2 regions of the Ferrimonas balearica DSM 9799 genome follow, and region 1 is predicted to be linked to the other one. Evidence: riboswitches for the same ligand, from Rfam matches in the RefSeq annotation. Region 1 holds a riboswitch; the other holds the start of a gene.

Region 1 (4,598 bases):
GCTTTGAGCCTAAAGCGGGCGAAACTCTCAAGGTGGATACCCAGCCCGCCGGACATGTTGATATCGATCTTGTCCTGGCCAATCAAGCGGCCGAGTTCAAAACAAACCAGCAATTCCAGGCGCAGGAGGATGTGCCCTTACGCATTGACCTGTTGGAATTACACAGCCAACTGAAACACGTCCCAATTATCCTTGCCGCTAAGCATCAAGGTGTTCAGGTGCAAGCCATGCAATTGATTGATTTGATCTATCCGGAAATCCATGACATTGCCCTGGTACGCCAACCCGAACATGGGACAGCGCAGATGAATGCGGAACACCTTCTGCTCTATCAGCCCAACCGCGACTATTACGGTGCCGACTCACTCCAATACCGCTTGCTGGACAGCGATGGGACCACCTGGGGGTTCGTCGACATCAATATTGAGATCGCCAACGTTAACGACCGGCCGATCATCGACCCCATCGCTGAGCAAAGCGCTTCCCCCGGCCAGACAGTCGAGATCCTGCTGTCAGCAGAGGACGCCGACAACGACGTATTGAATTGGGGCGCGACGCAACGTTCCGGTACCAGTGCCCATTACACATTAAACGACAACAAGCTGGTCATCACCTTAGCGGAAGGAGCAAAGGAGGAGACACTGACCTTCACCGTTGTCGCCAGCGATGGGGTCGTCGAAAGCGAGCCAGTAACCGCCAGTATCAACGTGGTTTCAGGAACATCTCCCGGTACACCGCCTCAAAAACAGACGGAAGAAGCGGCAGAGAAAGGAGGGGGCAGCCTGACCATCGGACTGTGGCTCCTGCCTGTGCTGATGGCCTTCCGTCGGCGTCGAGCCTACCGCTGAATAAGGCGGGCTGCGTTATCCGGTAACCAAGGCAAAGGGCAACGATTCATCAGCCAAAAGGGGCGCCATACGGCGCCCCTTTTTATACCTGCTCCAGCAATCGACCGTGCAACTCCTGCACCACCGGATCCACCTCGCTACCATCCACCAGGAAGCACAGGTTATGGGCACTGGCCCCCTGACAGATCATCCGCACGTTATGGTTCTCCAGTACTTCAAACACCCGCTTGCCCACTCCGGCGGTGGTCGCAATGCGGTTACCGATCACCGCCACCAGAGCCAGACCGGTCTCCACCTCAACCCGGCACATCTGGCCCAACTCCTCCAGCAAGGCTGGCGTCAGCAGTTCGCGGCCACCACTGTCAGAACCGGTGCTATCCAGAGTCAGCGCCACCGACACCTCGGAGGTGGTAATCAAATCCACACTGATGCGGTGACGCGCCAGGATGGCGAACAGTTCCGCCAGGAAACCCTGGGCATGCAGCATATTGAGGCTGTGTACGGTCAGCAGGGTCTGGTTGCGGCGCAACGACACCGCCCGGTAGACCGGGTTGAGTTCAGTTTGATTGCGGATCCAGGTACCGCCCAGTTCCGGACTGCGGCTGCAGCCCACAAAGACCGCGCAACCCGAGCGCACTGCCGGGAGAATGGTGGCCGGGTGCAGCACCTTAGCGCCAAAGGTGGCCATCTCCGCCGCTTCATCAAAGGAGAGCTCCGGGATGGGACGGGCGCCACTTACCAAGCGGGGATCGCAGCTGTATATCCCATCCACATCGGTCCAGATCGCCAGGTTGTCCGCCCCCAACGCCTCGGCCAACAAGGCTGCACTGAAATCGGAGCCGCCCCGGCCCAACGTTGTGGTATTGCCATCGGCGTCAGCCCCGATAAAGCCCTGGGTCACGATCCGTTCCGCGTTCAACCCCACGGCCCAGCGGCCCTGAGCCAGCTGAGCCAGCTCCTGCAGCTGAGGGGTCGCGCGACCATGATGGCTGTCGGTGCGCATCACTTCGCGCACATCCCGGGCTCGGGCCGGCTCTCCACGCTGGCGCAGCAACTCGGCAAATAACAGCGAGGAACACTGCTCCCCCAGCGCCAGCAGGGCATCCACCCTGGCCGGTTCGCCAGGCAGGTGAGCCAGGGACGCACTGTGTTTGTCCATCTCGGTCAGCAGCTGATCCAGAGTGGCAGCCACTTCCGCCGGACGCCCCAGGGCATCGAGGATCTGGTACTGAATCGCGGCGATCTGCCCTAACAGGGCCAGGCGTTTGTCGTTCTCTGCCACACCCGCAGACAGCGCCACCAGCAAGTTGGTGACCCCGCTGGAAGCGCTGACCACCACAACCCGAACGCTGGGATCGGCGAGGATAATATCGGCACAGCGATCCATGGCGGCATAGTCAGCCACCGAGGTGCCGCCAAACTTGGCAACCGTCAGAGAGACAGGGGAAAAAGTGTGTGTGTTCATTGTGCTCCGAACCAATATAGCCGTTCGGAGAGTCTGGATGGGGCACCCGCAAACATCGTGCAATCACGGGGTTTCTTCCAGAAGCTCTCCACCTACATCCAATGGTGACAGCCCCGGAGATTCAGCCCCGGTGGCCGACGGTGTTCCGAGTCGAACGGTTCACCATCTCGGCGTTGCTCCCCCTGGGCCGGCATTGGCGGAGTTCGCTCTCCTGCTCCGGCTTACCTGGGCAACGCACCTCTTCTGTTTCTCCCGCTTGGCGAGAGAGGCACACATCACACCGCAAATGGCCGGTCACTGTCAAACTTTTGTCCGTTTCTTAACCGGACCTGTCGTGATCACTGTCACAACCCGGGTTCAGTGTTTACATTTAAGCAGGGTGTGGATACCGTGACAGCCCCCAAAGCCGGGGATAAAACCGAAAGCGATCACAACTTTAACCCAAACCCTCCGGGTTCCGCTGGTTCTGGCAACCCGCGCAGGTAGAATGGCGCCATCGATTAACGAGCTGACGACTTTCACTGGCATAAACCAGTGGAAATTCGAAACAAACTCATCTTTGCGCCTCGTCAAAAGTCGAACAATTTGTGATCCGCGCCCCAAAAAAGGCGGCCCGTTAACAAAAGTTGGCGAACTGTTGAACCATTTTGGGGTATTTTCAGTCCCACAAGGTGAACAGCCCCGAACGCGGTAACGCGTTGAATGTCGGAGCACACCTTGCAGGAAACTGCAGCCACGATTACATCCCCTGACTGGCTGTATGTGGCAATAAAAGGGACTTTGCATACGCTTAATGGTTAGTGGTACGCCACTGGCTTTGATTTGTGTCGAACAGCGCTTTAGGTAGCTAACATGCAAAATCCGCACATCCTCATCGTTGAAGACGAAGCCGTCACCAGCAACACCCTCAAAAGCATCTTCGAAGCCGAAGGCTACAACGTTACTGTCGCTGTCGACGGTGATGAGATGCACAACGCCCTGAAGACCCACAAGATCTCTCTGGTCATCATGGACATCAACCTGCCTGGCAAAAACGGCCTGTTGCTGGCCCGTGAGCTGCGTGAGCAGGATGACATCGCCCTGATCTTCCTGACCGGCCGTGACAACGAAGTGGACAAGATTCTGGGTCTGGAGATTGGTGCTGATGACTACATCACCAAGCCGTTCAACCCGCGCGAGCTGACCATCCGTGCTCGCAACCTGCTGAACCGCATCGTGAACGCTGGCAAAACCAGCGAAGAGAAGCCCCAGGTTGAGTACTACCACTTCAACGACTGGACTCTCGAGATCAACAGCCGCTCCCTGATCAGCCCGACTGGCGAACCCTTCAAGCTGCCGCGCTCTGAGTTCCGCGCTCTGCTGCACTTTGTTGAGAACCCGGGCAAGATCCTGTCCCGCAGCGACCTGCTGATGAAGATGACCGGCCGTGAGCTGAAGCCCCACGACCGTACTGTGGACGTGACCATCCGTCGCATCCGCAAGCACTTCGAAAGCCACCCGGAAACTCCGGAGATCATCGCCACCATTCACGGCGAAGGCTACCGCTTCTGTGGTGCCCTGAACGAGCACTAAGCACTCGCTTCAGTCATAAAAAAAGGCTGCCTTCGGGCAGCCTTTTTTGTTTGAGTGCGCCGGTTCAGGCGCGCTCAGTCAGGTAATGTTTCAGACTGGTCAGGTCGTTGTCCATGTGCTCACGAATGGCCGCGAACCACTGCTGATGCTCCCCTTCCCAACGCGGTTCATCACCACACTGCAGGGCCTGAGACAACTCCTGGATGCGCTTCAGGCCAACCGAACCGGCCGCCCCCTTCAACTTATGCGCCTCAGACAGCACCTGATCCTTATCGCCGGACTCCAGGCCACGGGCGATGGCATCCACGTATTCCGGGGCCATCTGTTCAAATACCACGACGGATTTGAGCAGGGTGGCAGCCCCGATGGCGGCGCAGTATTGATCGAGGGTAACGGTGTCCAAGTGCTCGTGGGCAGCAGCTGTCATGTATTTCTCCAAGGTCCGGAGGTGAAATTCGAGTCCAGACTCAAACTATCACGGCAAGCTAAGGGTCACAACACGCGCGTTTTCCCATCACTTTGTAAGTTAATCAATGGTATCCTCCCGACCAAAATCGATAACCTCAACGTTCTTGTGGGAAGATGCGAGCTGTCACCTTAGCCGTAGTGGGTGCGCTGACCTGCGCTCAAACCGTTCAAGCCCGGGAAGTCCCCCTGGCCCCGAAACAGATCCAGACCTTTACCCTGTTCAGCCAAGGTCACCAGTTGGAACA
Region 2 (4,598 bases), 360 kb from region 1:
CGACATTGAGCCAAACGATGGAGGCCGACGGGCAAATCTGGGGCGCCAACCTGGCAACGGAATACCGATTTCAGGCGAGTCTTGGCTTTACCCTGGAACTGGTTTACGCCAACACCCGGTTTGACGGCCACTTGCCCCACCAATCCACGCAAAACCACAGCGAAACCTTTCTCAACATGGTGGTGGACTTCCGCTACTGATGGAAACATGAGCATAAAAAAACCGCCTCAATGGGCGGTTTTCTGTTTGAGTTCAATCTCAGTCCCAGACCAACTCACGGAAGTGGGTACGGCACATCGACACATAACTGTCGTTACCGCCAATCTGCACCTGATCACCATCACGCACCGGGTTACCCTCGGCGTCCATCCGCACCACCATATTGGCTTTGCGACCGCAGTGGCAGATGGTCTTCAGCTCCACCAGCTTGTCGGCCCAGGCCAGCAGATACTGGGCACCCTCAAACAGTTCGCCCTGGAAGTCGGTACGCAGACCGTAGCAGAGCACCGGAATGTCGAGGTTGTCGACCACATGGGTCAATTGCTGCACCTGCAGTTTGGTCAGGAACTGGCTCTCATCCACCAGGATGCAGTGCACCGCTCCTTTGGCCACTTCGGTTTTGATCAGCTCAATCAGGTTGTCTTCACTGCGGTAGATCAGCGCTTCTGACTCCAGGCCAATGCGGGAGGTGATCTTGCCCACGCCATAGCGGTCATCCAAGCCGGCAGTCAGCACCAACGGCACCATGCCGCGTTCACGATAGTTGTACGCGGATTGCAGCAAAGAGGTGGATTTACCGGCGTTCATCGCCGAGTAGTAGAAATAGAGCTGTGCCAAGTGAAGACCCCCGAAAAACGTTCGCGCCAGTTTATAAAAAACCGGCGGTGAGAACCACCGCCGGTTGGGCTGAACGCTTAGGCCTGTGACGCGCTCGGCATCGCGATGGTGCGGTCACAGTAGCTGCGCATCACCAGTACCCAGACCGTCAGGGCCACTGCACTCACCAGGAAGCCGGCGATGGCGGAGTGGGTGATGCCAATGGCCAGGTAACCCAGGCCGGCAATCAGTGCGGCAGACACCGCGTAGGGCAACTGGGTCGACACGTGGTCGATATGGTGACAACCCGCCCCGGTGCCAGACAGTACGGTGGTGTCGGAGATCGGCGAGCAGTGGTCACCGAACACCGCACCCGCCAGTACCGCGGCCATCAGCGGCAGCAGCATGGCCATCTCGGAGGCGATGGCGATATCTGCGGCGATGGGCAGCATGATGGCGAAGGTGCCCCAGCTGGTACCGGTGGCAAAGGCGGTCACCCCGGAGAGCAGGAAGATCAGCACCGGCAGACACCACATTGGCATGGTGGTTTGCACCAGGGAGGCCAGGTAGGTGCCGGTACCCAGATCGCGGATCACGCCCGCGATGGTCCAGGCGAACAGCAGGATGTATACCGCCGGCAGCATCGACTTGGCGCCGCTGATCAGCGCCTTGCTGATCATGGCCGGAGTCAGCTTCTGGTAGAACGCGGTGGCCAAAGCCACCACCAGGCTCACCAGCGCGGCGTAGAACAGCGCAATGGTGGTGTCGGTATTTTCCAGAGCCGCCATTACGGTGAACGGCTCATCGCCCAGGTTGGCAGCGCCGGTGGCCAGCATAAAGTAAACGGAGGACGCGACCAGTGCCAGGATCGGCAGCAGCAGGCCCCAAATGGAACCGTTATCCGCTTCCGGCAGGTCCAGATCGGCGCCCGGCGGCAGGCCCTTGCTGTCATCCCACAGCTCACCGGTTTCGGTGGCGCGCTGCGCGGCCTTGGCCATCGGCCCGATCTGCAGGTTGAACACGATAACGCACGCCAGCAATGCCAGAGCGGTAAGGGCGTACAGGTTCATCGGGATCATCTGCAGGAACGCGTTCAGGGCGCTGAATTCGGTGATTTCGCGGGCAGCAAACACGGTACCAATCAAACCAACGATGTAGGCACCCCAGGAGGAGATCGGCGCCATCACGCACACCGGCGCAGCGGTGGAGTCCACCCCGTAGGCCAGCTCTTCGCGGGAGATCTTGTGGTCATCCGCCACCGGCTTGGCCACGGAGCCCACGGCCAGGGTGTTGAAGTAGTCATCGATAAAGATGATGAAGCCCAGCATCATGGTCATCAGGCGGGCATCACGGCGGGTTTTCACCCGTTGACGGGCCCAGCGGGCAAAGGCTTTGGCAGCGCCGGTCACGTTGATCACGGCGATGGTCATACCCAGTACGAACAGGAAGCCGATCAGCGGGACGTTCCAGGATTCCAGAGCGCCATCGTCGATCACCAGGCCAATGGCCCGGTCGGCGATATCAGAGAGGGTCGCCATCGGCGCGAAGCCGTTGTACATCAGGGCACCCAGCAGGATACCCACACCCAGTGAAAGCAGAACCCGGCGGGTGATTACCGCCATCAGAATGGCCACTACCGGCGGCAGCAGCGCGAACGCCGTATTGGCGAATTGCATGGAAACCATCTTTATTGTCGTCGTTATGAGATGGAGGCAACTGACACGGCAATAGATACCGCGGGGGGATATGAGAAGTGATCCACCGTCCTTTCAGTAGCGCTCCATAGTAAACCCACTGCTGTCGTCCTGACAGAGATTACTATGGCAGTGTCGGACCTATTCGATACGACCCCAGCACGACGGGATGACGCCCTTCGCACTTCGGCACCGACTCCTTTTGTCCGGGATAAACGGGAATCACCCTACTCCGGAGGACTGATAGGCGGTGCGCCTCTACCTTACTTAGGCAGTTGCATTGCCCGAATGAGCAACACAACGGCGGCATTCTAACCACAACGGCATACCGTCGCGCCAGAGAATGCCACCAGATTGTGATCCAGCTCACAGAGTGGGCCGGCGTGTTCGCTTAGGCCAGCTGTGCGGTCAGCTGCGGCAGAACCTCAAACAGGTCCGCCTCGAGACCGTAATCGGCCACCTGGAAGATCGGGGCTTCCGGGTCCTTGTTGATCGCGACGATCACCTTGGAGTCCTTCATCCCGGCCAGGTGCTGAATGGCACCAGAGATCCCCACTGCCACATACAGCTCCGGCGCAACGATCTTACCGGTTTGACCCACCTGGTAATCGTTCGGCACAAAGCCCGCATCCACAGCGGCGCGGGATGCGCCCACAGCGCCACCCAGGGTGTCCGCCAGCGCTTCGATCAGAGCGAAGTTCTCGCCACTGCCAACGCCACGACCACCGGAAACCACCACGCGGGCGGCACCCAGCTCCGGACGCTCGGATTCAATGCGCTCCAGACCCACAAACTGAGTCAGACCGGTATCGGCACCGCCGCTGGCCGCCACAACCGGTGCAGCCGCCTGCTCGCCCACCGCATCAAACGCGGCGGTACGGATGGTCATCACCTTGATGGCATCCAGCGACTGTACGGTGGCCATCGCGTTACCCGCGTAGATGGGACGGATAAAGGTGTCCGCAGACTCCACCGCCACTACGTCGGACAACATCGACACGTCCAGCAGCGCAGCCGCGCGGGGCAGCGCATCCTTACCCTGAGCCGACGCGGCGGCCAGGATGTGGCTGTAGTCACGACCCAGGCTGACGATCAGGTCCGCCAGGTTTTCCGCCAGACCGTGTTCGAAACGGGCATCGTCCGCCACCAGCACCTGGGTAACCCCAGCCAGCGCTGCACCGGCCTGAGCCGCATCCGCAACCTGATGACCCGCCACCAGCAGGTGCACATCACCGCCGATGGCCTGAGCCGCATGAACCACCTTGGCGGTGTCCGCCTTGAGCTGGCCATCCAGCTCTGCAATTACCAGAATCGCCATTACACCACCTTCGCTTCGTTTTTCAGCTTGTCCACGAGCTCTTCCACTGAGCCCACCATCACACCGGCCTGACGCTCACTCGGGGCCGCCACTTTCAGCACCTTCTGGTGCTCGCCCAGCGCCACACCCAGGTCATCAACGCTGACCACCTCAAGCGGTTTGCGCTTGGCTTTCATGATATTCGGCAGGGAGGCGTAGCGCGGCTCATTGAGGCGCAGGTCAGCGGTGATCACCGCCGGCAGCTTCAGGCTGACGGTTTGCAGGCCGCCATCAATTTCACGCACCACCTGAACGCCACCATCGACAACACTCACTTCGGAGGCGAAAGTGGCTTGGCCCGCACCCATCAGCGCCGCCAGCATCTGGCCGGTCTGATTGTTGTCACCGTCGATGGACTGCTTACCCAGCAGCACCAGCTCCGGCTGCTCCTTCTGCACGATGGCATTCAGCAGCTTGGCCACAGACAATGGAACCAGCTCCTGATCGGTTTCCACCTGAATCGCCCGGTCAGCACCCAGTGCCATCGCGGTACGCAACTGCTCCTGAGCCGCTTTCGGGCCGATGCAAACCACCACCACTTCGCTGGCTTTGCCTTGCTCCTTCAGTCGAACCGCTTCTTCTACCGCGATCTCACAGAAGGGGTTGAGGGCCATCTTCAGGTTGGCCAGCTCCACAGCGGATTCATCCGCTTTGACGCGAACTTTTACATTAGCGTCGACCACCCGCTTAACGGGAACGAGAATCTTCATTGTCAGTCCTTATTGCGTACC

The links. A riboswitch is a leader RNA that binds a small molecule or an ion and turns the genes downstream of it on or off. The one in region 1 is predicted to bind lysine.
Region 2: it holds a riboswitch for lysine, as region 1 does, so the genes downstream of both, FBAL_RS05085 (Na+/H+ antiporter NhaC family protein) here and lysC (lysine-sensitive aspartokinase 3) in region 1, are expected to answer to the same signal.

What each region holds. Positions count from the first base shown of each region.
Region 1 is NC_014541.1:717,611-722,208, reverse strand. It holds gene FBAL_RS20705 (S8 family serine peptidase) at 1-848, shown strand, start outside; gene lysC (lysine-sensitive aspartokinase 3) at 931-2,313, opposite strand; lysine riboswitch at 2,387-2,564, opposite strand; gene arcA (two-component system response regulator ArcA) at 3,166-3,885, shown strand; gene FBAL_RS03415 (Hpt domain-containing protein) at 3,950-4,312, opposite strand; gene FBAL_RS03410 (SPOR domain-containing protein) at 4,468-4,598, shown strand, end outside.
Region 2 is NC_014541.1:1,077,253-1,081,850, reverse strand. It holds gene FBAL_RS05095 (hypothetical protein) at 1-200, shown strand, start outside; gene FBAL_RS05090 (thymidine kinase) at 259-837, opposite strand; gene FBAL_RS05085 (Na+/H+ antiporter NhaC family protein) at 915-2,501, opposite strand; lysine riboswitch at 2,582-2,779, opposite strand; gene FBAL_RS05080 (FAD-binding protein) at 2,902-3,828, opposite strand; gene FBAL_RS05075 (electron transfer flavoprotein subunit beta/FixA family protein) at 3,828-4,577, opposite strand.